One region of the Lysinibacillus sp. BNK-21 genome, then DNA from elsewhere that is predicted to be linked to it. Evidence: predicted binding sites of a transcription regulator. Region 1 holds the regulator's gene; the other holds the start of a gene.
The links. The regulator NrdR, encoded in region 1, represses ribonucleotide reductase genes. The targets are predictions, from matches to a motif close to AACACNATATATNGTGTT.
Positions count from the first base shown of each region.

Region 2: the regulator NrdR is predicted to act here: its motif matches at 1,720-1,737, upstream of ACMGGO_RS07705 (vitamin B12-dependent ribonucleotide reductase).

Region 1 covers NZ_JBLQTS010000001.1:1,070,045-1,077,549, reverse strand. The annotation lists gene thrS (threonine--tRNA ligase) at 1-1,829, opposite strand, end outside; gene dnaI (primosomal protein DnaI) at 2,384-3,313, opposite strand; gene ACMGGO_RS05385 (replication initiation and membrane attachment family protein) at 3,341-4,705, opposite strand; gene nrdR (transcriptional regulator NrdR) at 4,722-5,192, opposite strand; gene ACMGGO_RS05375 (glyceraldehyde-3-phosphate dehydrogenase) at 5,380-6,402, opposite strand; gene coaE (dephospho-CoA kinase) at 6,606-7,202, opposite strand; gene mutM (bifunctional DNA-formamidopyrimidine glycosylase/DNA-(apurinic or apyrimidinic site) lyase) at 7,216-7,505, opposite strand, start outside.
Region 2 covers NZ_JBLQTS010000001.1:1,526,725-1,534,229, forward strand. The annotation lists gene ACMGGO_RS07695 (rhodanese-like domain-containing protein) at 167-553, opposite strand; gene ACMGGO_RS07700 (lipoate--protein ligase family protein) at 817-1,596, shown strand; gene ACMGGO_RS07705 (vitamin B12-dependent ribonucleotide reductase) at 1,797-4,367, shown strand; gene ACMGGO_RS07710 (IS3 family transposase) at 4,780-4,932, shown strand; gene ACMGGO_RS07715 (IS3 family transposase) at 4,995-5,837, opposite strand; gene ACMGGO_RS07720 (helix-turn-helix domain-containing protein) at 5,834-6,340, opposite strand; gene ACMGGO_RS07725 (alpha/beta hydrolase fold domain-containing protein) at 6,807-7,505, shown strand, end outside.

The DNA of each region.
Region 1 (7,505 bases):
ACCTCTTTATCCCCGATAACAAGCATATAAGGAATCTTTTTCATTTGTGCCTCACGGATTTTATAGCCTAATTTCTCTTCACGATCATCCATTTCCACACGTAAACCAGCCGCTGTAAGTTGCTCTTCAATTTGCTTTGCATAGTCGAAGTGAGCTTCATTCGATACTGGAATAACTTCAACTTGTACCGGTGCTAACCAAGTTGGGAATGCTCCTTTGTATTCTTCAATTAAGAAGGCAACAAAACGTTCCATTGTTGATACAACACCACGGTGGATAACAACTGGACGATGAGGCTTACCATCTTCCCCAACATAAGTTAGGTCGAAGCGTTCTGGTAATAAGAAGTCTAATTGAACTGTAGATAAAGTCTCTTCTTTACCAATCGCTGTTTTTACTTGAACGTCAAGTTTAGGACCATAGAATGCAGCCTCACCTTCCGCTTCAAAGTAGTCTAAGCCAAGTTCATCCATTGCTTCTTTTAGCATACTTTGTGCTTTTTCCCACATTGCATCATCATCGAAGTATTTCTCAGTATCTGCTGGGTCGCGATAAGATAAACGGAATGAGTAATCATTAAGGTCGAAATCTTTATAAACCTCTAAAATTAACTGTACTACTTTTTGGAATTCCGCTTTAATTTGATCTGGGCGAACAAAAATATGGGCATCATTTAATGTCATCCCACGAACACGTTGTAAGCCTGAAACAGCCCCTGACATTTCGTAACGGTGCATAGTGCCAAGCTCTGCAATACGCAATGGTAGGTTACGATATGAATGCATGCTGTTTTTGTACACCATCATATGGTGAGGACAGTTCATTGGACGCATAATTAATGTTTCATTATCCATTTCCATTGGTGGGAAAATTGAATCTTGATAATGATCCCAGTGACCAGAAGTTTGATAAAGCTCCTTAGAACCTAATACTGGTGTATAAACGTGCTTATAGCCAAGTGATAATTCTTTATCGACAATATAACGTTCAATAACACGACGAATTGTTGCACCATTTGGTAACCAAAGTGGTAAACCTTGGCCAACCTTTTGGGAAGTTGTAAACAGTTCTAATTCTTTTCCGATTTTACGGTGATCACGTTCTTTTGCTTCTTCTAGCATTTGAAGGTGGTGTTTTAATTCCTCTTTTTTGAAGAACGCTGTACCATAAATACGTTGTAACATTTTGTTATCAGAGTTCCCTCTCCAGTAAGCACCCGCTAATGATAAAAGCTTGAATTCACGAAGTTTACCCGTAGATGGTACGTGGATACCACGGCAAAGATCAAAAAACTCGCCTTGATAATAAATAGATACTTGCTCATCTGCAGGAATGGCTTCAAGTAATTCTAATTTATACTCATCGCTAATTTCTTCATAAAGGGCTTGTGCTTCTGCACGGCTTACATTTTTGCGTTCTACCTCAAGGTTTTCAGCAATAATTTTCTTCATTTCTTTTTCAATGGCTGGTAGATCTTCAGCAGTGATTGGTGTTGGTGAGTCGATATCATAGTAGAAACCACCTTCAATTACTGGACCAATACCAAGCTTTACATCTGGGAATAGACGTTTAATAGCTTGCGCTGTTAAATGGGCAGTTGAGTGACGTAAAATTTCAAGTGCTGCCTCATCATCTTGTGTAATGATTGCAATTGTTGCATCCTCTTCAATTGGTGTTTTTAAATCTACTAACACACCATTAATTTTACCTGCATACGCTTTTTTCCGTAAGCCAGGGCTAATAGATAATGCTACGTCATCAGTTGATGTGCCTTTTGCAAATTCCTTTACAGCGCCATCTGGGAAAGTTAATTTAATCATTTCTGACATATCCTTTGCACTCCTTTGTTTTTGATAAATACATAATGCTTGATGATTGGCTGGAGCAATGTTTGTGTGACTCTACGGCTTGGTTTGAGCGGAGTCATTGCTTTTTTAAGCATTTCTCTGTTCAATCGGAGCGGCATCTTCATGTTTCTGAGCGGTTTCTTACTCTCTATGAGCGAATTTACCACTTTCGCGAGCGACTTATCTCCCTATATGAGCGGAGCCACCACTATTTCAATGAAATCTGAGAAAAATAAAAAAAGCTCCGTCCCTCACAAAAGGGACGAAGCGTATGCTCGTGGTTCCACCCTTCTTCCTTCCGACTTACATAAAGTCAGACGAAGCTCAAGGCTAGCTAACGGGCTAGGGACCGGCGAAAGATTATCCCTTTCGCTGCTCAGTAGGTAGTAAATAATGTGCCCATACTAGGAAGTTTTCAGCCGATGACTTCCCTCTCTAAAAGCTGATACACAAAATTCATGTCCTCATCAATGCATATTGATATTAAGTATATGAGTCAGTATACGCTCGATTGTCGAAAAATGCAACTATCAATGTTACATCCGACGATTTTTGCCTCGCATTTCGATTGGCACTGTTAGGGCTTTAATTCGCTCCATAATTCGTCCCGCTTTGACAACCTCAATATCACCTTTTTGTGACTGAGCTAAGTGATGCTCTAATTCTTCATAGTTAAAATTAGACGTAATAAAAGTTGGCAATTGCTCTGCCATCCGATAATGGAAAATAGTCCCCAATATTTCATCACGTGTCCAGGCAGTCATTGTCTCCGCACCTAAATCATCTAGCATTAAGACAGGAGCCTTTTTAATATAATCTATTTTCTCATTCAATGTATTATCACCAATGGCATTTTTCATTTCTCGTAAAAATTCTGGAACGAAAACTACCACAGAGCGGATTTTAATAGATGCTAATTCATTGGCCAATGCCCCAAGTACAAAGGATTTCCCTACACCAAATTTACCATATAGGTAAAAACCTTTTGCAGGTAATTGACCAGTTTCTTTTGTTATTTTAACAAATTGAGCTGCTTTTTGTGCAATCGCCACACGTGATTCATCATCAATACTTAAATCATGAATTGTTGCTTGTAGCACATCTTTTGGCATATGCATACTTGCAATCATATTCGCAACATCCCGGCGTTCTTCTTCCCTAATCTTTTGCTCACAGCGCACATAGTCCATTTCAATAGAATTCCGAACAACCCTTAATGTCGGGATGAATCCTTTTAAATAGTTTGTACAATGTTCGGTATTATCACACCCACAGCACTCAGTAGATTGACTAATAAACTCATGCAGTTTAGGTAAATTTCGCTCAACATTGTCATAGTTTAATTCATCTGCATGCTGCGCTAAAAATTCCTGCACATGCGGGTGCTCTAAAATTTCACGTCGCATGGCTTCATAGCGTTCTTGGAACGAGGGTACATTAATTGCTCGCTTTAGTGGTCCATTTATAGGTTCGATTACTGCTCACCTTCTTTACTATTCGCTTTTTCCTAGCATCTCTAATATTTTTTGTCGCTCTTTTTCAAAATCTATAGTACTAGAGGTAGATTCCTCTTGATTGTCATTTCGTTTATAGAACCATTCAGGCACTTTTTCTTCACGTTGATATCTTGAACGTCCTTTAGTCTGTTGACTCGTTTTATTGGACGTTTGCGGCTTGTTTTTCCAAGCTGTATATTTATCATGCTCTTGACGTGCAAGTTCCATTGCTTCCTTAGCGGTCTGGACATTTTTTCGTACCCAATGATCAGCAATCGTTTCCACATATTTCTTAGGGAGCTTCATATCTGTTGTTAGCATAACGTATTCTAACAATGCATTAACCACTCCAATTGGCATGCCATGTTGAACGATTAAATTTTCTGCAAGTTGGACTGAGGTTTGTAATGGTTCTTTACCATTATTTATATCTCTTAAAACTTGGACAGGTGCCGTTGTTTCTAAATAGTGTTGAAGTTCCTGATCCTTGGTTTTTTGTCCCGCTTCTGCTACTGGTAGAGGATCGGTGACACGGGCAAGTTTTGGCGGCTCCTTGGATACGGTTAATTTATAAAAATCAGCAGCAGCCTTTCGTAAACGTTCCTGAGAAATTCCTAAATCATCATCTAAAGCAAGTATGACTACTTTTTGCATATCAAGGGCTGTTAAATGATATAAAAATGCCAACTTGGCTATAGCTTCACGCACTTCAAATGTCAACAAATTGGAAGGTACCAATTGCTCAGACAAACCAGCTTGCAATAAATCAAAATCGAATTGCTCCAAATAAAAAGGATATACTTTTTGTTGTTTATCCTTATGACTCGTATCCACTTGTAAATCTGATGGGATATTGGCATGAACAGGCTTATAGACATCAATAAAAGCACGAGATACATCCTTAAACGCCGAGTCCTTTACAGGTGACATAAAGCGCTGACGTAAGTTGCGATAAGCCTGCTCTCCAATTTTACTAAACAAAAACATCGACAGCAGCGGGTCTTTCATAAAGCTATCTGCATCTAATGGGCGCTGTAGCTCATATAAAAAACTACGCTCACCAGCATTTTCTTTTTTCCATGTACGCAGCAAACCAATAGCTTCTAAAGCAATACGAGCCTCAAACACTTTACCAATTGGTAGCCCTAGCACATTCATTAAATAATAATGTGTCATTTGCTGCTTTGGCATTTGCTCTGCTTCTGCCCATAATGTTAAATAGAGGCTAACTGGCTCTGATCCCGTTAATGGTTGATAAAATAATGTAACTAATTGACGCTCTTGTGTAGAAAATGCATGAGGTAGACGAATGTCGAAAGGATCGCCAGGCTGCAATTCCTTATATAAATGAATCAACGTCATTCATCCTCTCTGTTTGCTATGATTTCTTCTCCGTTTGACGTTGAATAATGTCCTTTATTTCTTCAATAAAGACATTGATATCTTTAAACTGACGGTAGACCGACGCAAAACGCACATAGGCAACCTCATCAATTTTGGCTAAGCGGTCCATGACCATTTCGCCAACATCTTCTGAGCGTACTTCCGAATTTCCAATACGACGAAGATCTTTTTCAATGGACAGAACAAGTTCCTCCAGCACATCAAGTGCCACTGGACGTTTTTCACAAGCACGAATAAGCCCACGAAGTACCTTCTCACGGCTAAACTCTTCTCGTGAACCTTCCTTTTTCACAACGACTAATGGCGTCTCTTCAATTTTTTCAAACGTTGTAAAACGGAAGCCACATGACTCACATTCACGACGTCTACGAATTTCTTTATTATCATCTACTGGCCTCGAATCCACAACACGCGTTCCGTTAAATTGGCAAGATGGACATCTCATATAATTACTCTCCTGGTTTACAACAATTTAATATATCTATTATAACAAATTTCCTACATGTAAGAAAAGTGCATTCACGTTTGTGGGCTCATGATAAATCTAAAGCACCTGAAGTACAAGAAAAGTTTCTGTAAAAAAAGAGCACATTGAAACCTTTTCGATTTCAATGTGCTATCTATAGAAATTATTACGCGTTTACCGTTTCTAAAGCATTTGCCACTTTTTTCACAAGGTCAACAACGCGTGCAGAGTAGCCCCACTCGTTATCATACCAAGCAAGTACTTTTACTTTGCGGTTGCCTAACACCATTGTAGAAAGTCCATCAACTGTTGAAGAATAAGTTGTTGTATTGTAATCAGAAGATACTAATGGCTCAACAGAGAAATTAAGGATACCCTTCATTGGACCTTCTGTTGCCGCTTTTACAAATGCTGCATTAACTGCATCAACTGTTACATCTGTATTTAAATCTACTACAAGGTCAACTAAAGATACGTTTGGTGTTGGAACACGAAGTGCCATACCATGAATTTTACCCTCTAATTCAGGTAACACTAATTTTAAGGCTTTCGCTGCACCTGTAGATGTTGGGATAATGGATTGGGCGCATCCACGTGCACGACGTAAATCTTTATGCGGATTGTCTAAGTTCTTTTGGTCATTTGTATAAGCATGAACTGTTGTCATTAAACCATTCTCAATACCAAATGTGTCATTCAATACTTTTGCTACTGGCGCTAAGCAGTTTGTTGTACAAGAAGCATTTGAAATAACATCATGTTTCGCAATATCCAATTTGTCATCATTTACACCTAAAACAATTGTGACATCCTCGTTTTTACCTGGTGCTGTTAAGATTACTTTTTTCGCGCCTGCTGCTAAGTGCATTGCTGCTTTATCACGCACATTAAATTTTCCTGTAGCTTCAATAACGATATCTACACCCATTGTAGACCAAGGTAATTTTAAAGGATCACGTTCACTAATAATTTGAACTCGTTTACCATTTACAACTAAAGCATCGCCTGCTGGTTCTACCGTACCTTCAAATGTTCCGTGATTTGTGTCATACTTAATCAAATGTGCTAACGTTTCTGCAGGATAGCTAGCGTTAATTGCAACGATGTTTAAATCTTGTTGTACGATAGCCTGGCGGAAAACCATACGTCCGATACGCCCGAAACCATTAATAGCAATTGATACTGTCATTTATAATATCCTCCTGTGAGTACATACTCAGATTAATTAATTATATACTTTATGGTGATTAGTATAACACAATTTTAAAAAAGATGAACATTATATATTGAGAATATAAAAGTTCTTATTTTCTGAAAAATTATTCTTTATTATGGCGTTTCCCCATAAAAAAATGCGTAGCAAGGTCGGCTTGCTACGCATTATAAAAGAACTCATGAAATAACACCCCAATAATGCAGGATTTTTTTTAATTGTTCTTCTGTACTTTCTATATTTTTATTATTATAAATGACCGCATGTGCACCCTTTTCTTTGACAGACATCGGCAGTTGAGAGTGCATACGTGCCAATGCATCTTCTTTAGATAAATTATTACGTTCCATTAAACGTCGAAGCTGAACTTCTTCACTGACCGATACCACAATGATACGTTCCACAAAATGTTGAAGCTTACTTTCAAATAACAAAGGAATGTCCATCACAACATGTTCATGTCCTGCTTCTAAATAAGCATCACGCTGACGTAACATTTCTTTTCTGATTGCTGGATGCATGATATCATTTAACGTTTTGCGTTTGGCAGGCTCATGAAATATGATATCTCCCAGCATAGTTCGATTTAAATTGCCGTCCTCAAGCAAGATAGCTTGTCCGAAGCTTTCAGCAATCAATGCTAATGTCTCAGTTCCAGGTTCTACGACATCTCGTGCTACAACATCTGCATCAACAATCGGTAAACCCAGTTCGCTCATCATTTTAGCTACTGTACTTTTTCCACTTGCAATACTTCCTGTTAGTCCGATAATCATTGCTAAATCCCCTTTAATGTTGACAATTTGGGCAATATACAGAGGTACGCCCTCCAATTGTCATTTGACTTGTTGCCGTTTCACATGCTGGACATACCTTTTTCCCATACATTTTTAATCGATTCTGCATACTCCCTGCTTCCCCATTAATATTTCGATAATCAGAAATAGTTGAACCACCCGCTTCAATGCTTTGACGTAGGACAGCAACAATCTCCTCAAATAATGCTCGCTTCCGCTTTTCACTAATGCGGCTCATTTTGCGTGCAGGGTGAATTTTCTGAGCAAACAATGCCTCTGTTG
Region 2 (7,505 bases), 460 kb from region 1:
TCAAAAAAGGGGACTATAATGCGTTTTGTTGCTTTACTTTTTTATTTTAATGACATGAAGCTCGTACAGCATCATTTGAAATAGATATAATATAGTAGAAACTCTGAATTTTTTAAAAAAGAAGCCGTCTCATAGTACTTTGAGACGACTTTTTTTGATGAGAGCATTAATATTTTTTTGCTTTTATTTTACCTGTCCAAGTTTTGAAACCACCTTGAAGTTGGTAAATTTGGTTGTACCCACGTTTTTTAAGAAATAGTGCAGCACGTGAGCTACGGCCTGTATTTTGACAGTATAGATATACTGGTAAATCTGGGCGGATTTCTTTATAACGTTGACGTAGTGTTGTCGAAGGCACATTTCGTGCACCAAGAATGTGACCAGCATCAAATTCTTTTTGCTCACGAACATCGATCAGCTGGGCTTTACGATAGCCTTCTATGAATTGCTCTTGTGTTAGGTTGGTTACGGCTTTTTTGAGTCGTAGTGCATTAATTCCGATATATGCAATTGTGACTACTAAAACGACACCGATTGTGATAAGTATGTCCAAGATTTTCTTACCCCTTTCTATCTTCTCTATTATTATAAAAGATGCGCTAGCGATAGTCCAATGAGTTTGATAAAATTAACTAGGTTGTAGCGAATTCGCTTTTTTCGTTACACAAGCAATCGTTCGCAATTTGAACTGTAGTATAATATTCGTTAAAGTTGACCCACAGGTGGGGCCTGATGGATCATTTTATATTTGTAGGAGATGAGCATATGACAACTTGGTATTTTTTAAATTCAGGGAAATGTAGTCCTTCTTTTAATATGGCACTAGATGAAGCCTTACTTGATTGGCATAGTGAGGGGTTAATTCCACCAGTAATTCGTTTCTACGAGTGGGAGCCTGCGACATTATCCATTGGTTATTTTCAACAAGCTAAGAGAGATATTAATTTAGATGCTGTGCGTGAACAAGGCTTAGGTTTTGTACGTCGACCAACTGGTGGACGAGCTGTCCTACATGAACATGAGCTAACTTATAGTGTCATTGTGACGGAAAGCTATCCGAATATGCCAGAATCTGTGACAGAGGCATATCGTGTGTTAAGTGAGGGAATTTTGCAAGGTTTCCATAACCTAGGTATGGATGCCTATTTTAGTGTACCTGATACAGAGGAGAAAAGAGCGGACCTGAAGAGTCCAAAAAGTGCTGTTTGCTTTGATGCACCAAGTTGGTATGAACTTGTCGTAGAAGGGAAAAAAATAGCTGGAAGTGCTCAAACACGTCAAAAGGGTGTCATTTTACAGCATGGCGCCATTTTATTAGATTTGGATCAAGAGAAATTATTATCCGTATTTAATTTCTCCAGTGAAGAAGCGAAGAATCGTATGCGTAGAAAGCTACCAGAAAAGGCTGTTGCCATCAACAGTCTTGTAAAAGAGCCAGTGACAGTTGAACAATGTGTGACAGCTTTTAGAGATGGCTTTGCAAAATCGTTGCAAATTGAATTAAAACCATTTACACTTTCTGAGGAGCAATTAGAATATGTCCAAGCTTTAGAAGAAAAAAAATATGCTTCAGATGAGTGGAACTTTAAAAAGTAAAAAATGGTATGAAAAAAATATTTTTTAACGTTCAATCCTAGTCATAACAAGTAGTTCTGAATCTATTAAAAAAAGCAAGAGTTGAATTAAAAAACTATATATAGTATCTTTTTTAAAGACATATACACAATATGTAGTGTTTAACGACACAAGATATTGTGTATTTATTTTGTAATGAAGAAAACAAGGGAGGCTAAACGATGGTACTCACAAATCATCAACCCGAAGTAAACAATCAATTTGAACAGTTAAACAAAGATATTGAACAATTCCCGCAGGTACACCCCGTAACATCTGATATGCATATTACACACAAAGGTGTATCAAGACTTGTCATGATCGATCGCTATTCGTTTAAAGACACAGAAAAGAAAACATTGAAAGCCGGCGACTTTGTTGTATTAACGGTAAAAGCTGATCCGAAATTTCCTGCACGTGGTTTAGGGACAATTCAAAAATTGGACATGTCTACAAAAACAGCAGAGATTTTGATTGAAGAGGATTATCGTAGCGCATTAGACGATCCGCAAGAGCAAGAAACGGGTGTGATTACGCGTTCAATTGACGTGTTAGAAAAGCCTCTTGAGATATTTTATGAACAAATTGCAAAACGAAATGCAACGGGCCTTGCCGCTGTTGAAAAAACACCAGAAAAACGTCAAGAATGGTTTGAAAAATTTTATGAGCAATTAGTATCCTTGAAATTCATTCCAGCTGGACGAGTGATTTATGGAGCTGGTTCTGAAACAGATGTAACTTTCTTTAACTGTTACGTGATGCCATTTGTCGCTGACTCTCGTGAAGGTATCAGTGATCATCGTAAGCAAGTAATGGAGATTATGAGCCGTGGTGGCGGTGTAGGAACAAATGGTTCAACATTACGTCCACGCAACACATTAGCTCGTGGTGTAAACGGTAAATCATCTGGTTCTGTTTCCTGGTTAGATGACATTGCTAAATTGACACATCTTGTGGAGCAAGGTGGATCACGTCGTGGCGCACAAATGATTATGCTAGCAGATTGGCATCCAGATATTGTGGAGTTTATTATTTCCAAAATGCAAAATCCACGTATTCTGCGTTACCTGATCGAAAATACAACGGATGAAACAATCATCCGTCTAGCCAAAGAAAAATTAAACTTCAAGCCACTTTCTATGCAAGAAGAAGCGATGTATCAAGGCATCGTGAATTATAAAAACATTGAAGGCTTAGGTGGATTTGATACAGCGATCATTCGTGAGGCTGAAAATAAATTACGTGATGGTGGCACGTACACTGTTCATAACCCAGAGTTTTTAACAGGTGCCAACATTTCTGTGACATTAACAAAAGAATTTATGGAAGCAGTTGAAAAAGATGCTGACTTCGAGCTTCGTTTCCCAGCTGTTGAAGAATATACAAAGGAAGAAATGAGCGTTTACAACACGAAATGGCATGAAGTTGGTGATGTTCGTGAATGGGAGAAAATGGGCTATAAAGTCCGCACATACCGTACAATTAAAGCAAAAGAGTTATGGAATTTAATTAATGTATGTGCAACATACTCGGCAGAGCCAGGTATTTTCTTCATTGACAACGCCAATGACATGACAAATGCAAAGGCATACGGTCAAAGTGTTGTAGCGACGAACCCATGTGGCGAGCAACCACTTGCACCATACTCTGTGTGTAACTTAGCTGCTGTGAATTTAGCACAGTTTGCGAATAAAGAAAATCAATCAGTTGATTACGAAGCACTACGTGAAACAGTTCGTGTTGGTGTTCGTATGCAGGATAATGTGATTGATGCGACACCTTACTTCTTAGAAGAAAACCGTGTACAAGCTCTTGGTGAACGTCGTGTTGGATTAGGCGTTATGGGCTTAGCCGATTTGCTGATTTACTGTGAAAAAGAATACGGTTCAGAAGCAGGTAATGCGTTAGTCGATGAAATCTTTAAAACAATCGCTGAAACTGCGTATGAGGCGTCTACAGAGCTTGCGAAAGAGCGTGGTAGCTTCCCATTCTTAGTAGGTGCTACAGACGAAGAAACAGCTCGTTTACGTAAAGCCTTTACAGAGACAGGCTTTATGCGAAAAATGCCTGCTCATATCAAAGAGCAAATCTTAGCGACTGGAATCCGTAACTCACATTTATTAACGGTTGCACCAACAGGGTCAACAGGAACAATGGTAGGGGTAGCAACAGGTCTTGAGCCATACTTCTCCTTCACGTACTATCGTTCTGGTCGTCTAGGTAAATTCATTGAAGTAAAAGCTGAAATTGTCCAAGAATATCTGAACCATCATCCAGAAGTAAATGAGCAAGAGCTTCCAGAATGGTTCGTTACAGCAATGGAGCTAAAACCAGAAGCGCATGCGGATGTGCAATGTATTATTCAAAAATGGATCGATTCATCTATTTCTAAAACTGTAAACGCACCAAAAGGCTATACAGTACAGCAAGTTGAAAAAGTGTACGAGCGACTATATAAAGGTGGCGCTAAAGGTGGTACGGTCTATGTTGACGGTAGCCGTGATTCACAAGTACTTACACTAAAAGCAGAAGAAAATGATATGGATCAACTTTCATTTGAAGAGGAATTGGTTGAAGAACATACAAAACGTCCAGTCGTATTAGTAGATACGATTCAAGCGTTAGAGTCAACAACTGTTATTGGCTCAGACGTTGGGAATACATGCCCAGTATGCCGTAAAGGCACAGTCGAAGAAATGGGCGGCTGTAATACATGTACAAACTGTGGCGCACAGTTGAAATGCGGTCTGTAATTAATATTTTAAATTAATTTGTTGTGGCTTTGAAATAAAGTTGCGATCTATATAATGGCAATGAAATACCTCTTTAGATATTTTATCTAGAGGGGTATTTTTCATGTCTAACACAAACAGAACATCTAAAATTATAATTGGCTGTATAACAAGAAGAATTTTTTGAGGTGCAAATTACTTCAATTAGGCGACTCTTGTTGAGTTGTAGGGGAATGTTAGTACAATAAAAAGAAGTGTTGTTAGATACATTAAATAAACTAAATGAAATGATTTTGTGCAGCAATTCATTCAAGCCAGGGGTGGCACTATCAACATCATTGGTGATAACATTCAAGCAAAATAAGATTTTCCTAAGCATGTCTGTAAAGCAACGTGTGCAGACAATGCGGCCATGGAGAACTTCTTTGGCTAAATGTATTACAGAGAAGAATTGATCTCCTACGAAGCGTTTAAGAAGAAAATAGAAAAGTATATCGATTACTATAATAATGATCGAATTAAACAAAAATTGGCCGGCATGAGTTCAGTAAAATACCGAACTTATGCCAGCCAATTAGCTGCATAAATAAAACTCTAACTTTAAGGGGTCACTACCAATATGATCTGACCCCAAAAATATAAACTTTTTTACGAAGCTTTTCGATACTCAACGGGACTTTTTCCGTTGAGTTTTCTTTTAATCCGCTCATGATTGTAATAGTAAATATAATCTGCTAATGCTTTTGTAAATTCTACATAGTTTTTAAACGTAGTTGTGTACAGAAATTCTGATTTCAGAATACCAAAAAAGCTTTCTATTACGGCATTATCTAAACAATTTCCTTTCCGTGACATACTTTGCTTGATTTCATGCGTTGTCAATAACGCTTTAAAACGGGGTATTTGATATAACCATCCTTGATCAGAATGAATGATTAAGCCACTCTTTTTCGATAACTTTGTATACGTAAACGCCTTTTTAAAAGACTGTTGAACTAACTCAAAATTAGGTGATTTTGATACCTCATATCCAACGATTTCTCGATTGAATAAATCTAATACAGCCGATACATAGATTTTTTGACCGTTTATTTTAAACTCTGTGACATCGGTTACCCATTTCTGATTGGATGCAGTGGCTTCAAAATCACGTTGGATGACATTCTCTGCGACATAGCCGACTGTCCCTTTATACGAACGGTATTTTTTAGGGCGTACCGTCCCTTTTAAGCCCAATTCTTGCATCAATCGTTGTACCGTTTTATGGTTGATGAAAAAACCTTCATTTCGGAGGGCAAGACAAATACGACGATAGCCATAACGCCCCTTATGGTGATGAAAAAGTGTCTGGATTCGTTCTTTGATCGCCTGATATTTATCTGGTTTTACCCATTTTTGAAGATGATAATAATACGTACTTTTCTTGATTTTTGCCACTTTTAATAGAGCTTGAAGTGGAAATTCCAGCCTTAGCTCATACACAGCTCTCATTTTTTCTTCGGTTTGAATGCTTCCTTTTCTTGAACTAAGGCTTTCAACTTTTTTAAATAGGCATTTTCCATCCGTAAATACTCAATTTCCGCTTTTAACTCTTCCGTTGTTTTTTCATTTAAATCAGACGAAGGTGGTTGTTTTTTTGGCATTGATTGGTGCTCCTTTTCTATTTGATAGAGCACCTTTCCAGCCTTGGACATCCACTGTTTTTTCCATCTCCGAATGGTTTCACGAGAAGGAATATTAAACTTCGCAGCAGTCTGAAGGAGCGAATCGCCCGTCTCTATCAGGTGTTGAATTACTTTTATTTTAAAAGAATCTTCGTAATTCGTGAACCCTTGAGGACGAATAATTCCTTCAATGCCATGGTATCGATATAATTCAATCCATAATCGAACGTACTGTCGATCCCTCTGTAATCTATTGGCAATCTGATACGTACTTTCCTTTTCTTCAATGTAAGCTAGAACTGCGGCTAACTTTTGTTCATCAGAAATCACTAACTGCACCCCCTATATTAGATTTTTTAAGTCCAATATTTTGGGTGCAGTTCATAGCGTCACAGATGAGACCCTGCAGCGAACGGAAGTGAGTGAAGCGGCTCATCGGACGCCCCCTGGAAAGGACGCTGGCGGAACGGAAATCAACCTCTCACCTTGCAAAGTTACTTTTTCTGCTGTTGACATCATCTTTTTTCAACAACAAAGCTGTCATTTTGTTTCAAAATGGCAGCTTTTTATATACAGCACAATCAATGCTCTTTACATTTAGGGATTACATCAGGAAGGTCTTTTTATTTGATGATAGATTTTAGAAGGAGTATTCTTCAAAATATGGAATTAAAATAAAGTTCGCTAAAAAGATGCATTTTACCATCTTCGAGACTCAGTTTTAGTGGTTTGGCGCATCACTTTATTAATCATTACATGTTTGGAAACAGAATGAACAATAAAAGGAGAGAAAAACATGAGTATAGAAATTTTTAATGGAGAACGATCTGCAGAGAGTGTGCAATTTGAAAAATTATTGTTTTCACAAAGTAATAAAAAGAGCTTTTCTAGTATTGAAAATGCTCAACAATTTATTAAGCAAAGAGGAACAGAAAATATTCACCCCTATGTGATTGGGGAGGATGTCAATTTTTTAAGCGATTTGAAGGAGCAAACATTCGAGGATATGCAGGTTTTTATTTTAAATGACCAAAAGTCTTCATCACAAATGGTGATTCTTTATATTCATGGTGGAGCTTGGACGAATCAACCTTTAAATTTACACTGGTTGTTCATGGATAAAATGGCACAAGCCTTAAATGCAAAAGTTATTGCGCCTATCTATCCAAAAGTCCCTCATTTTAGCTATCAAGATACGTACCCAAAGATGCTCAGCTTATATAAAGAGATTCTAGCATCTATTGAAAGCTCCAATCAATTAACCATTATAGGAGATTCAGCAGGTGGAAATATAGCACTTGGTCTAATTCAACTGTTGAAGCGAGACGGTCTGCCTCAACCACAAGATATTATTTTATTGTCGGCATGTGTTGATATGAGTTTAGAAAATCCACTTATTCAGGAATATGAAGAAAACGATCCCATGTTAGCTAGTGAAGGAATGGAAGTCATAACAAAAATATGGGCAGCTGATAAAGCTCTAAAGGATCCAATA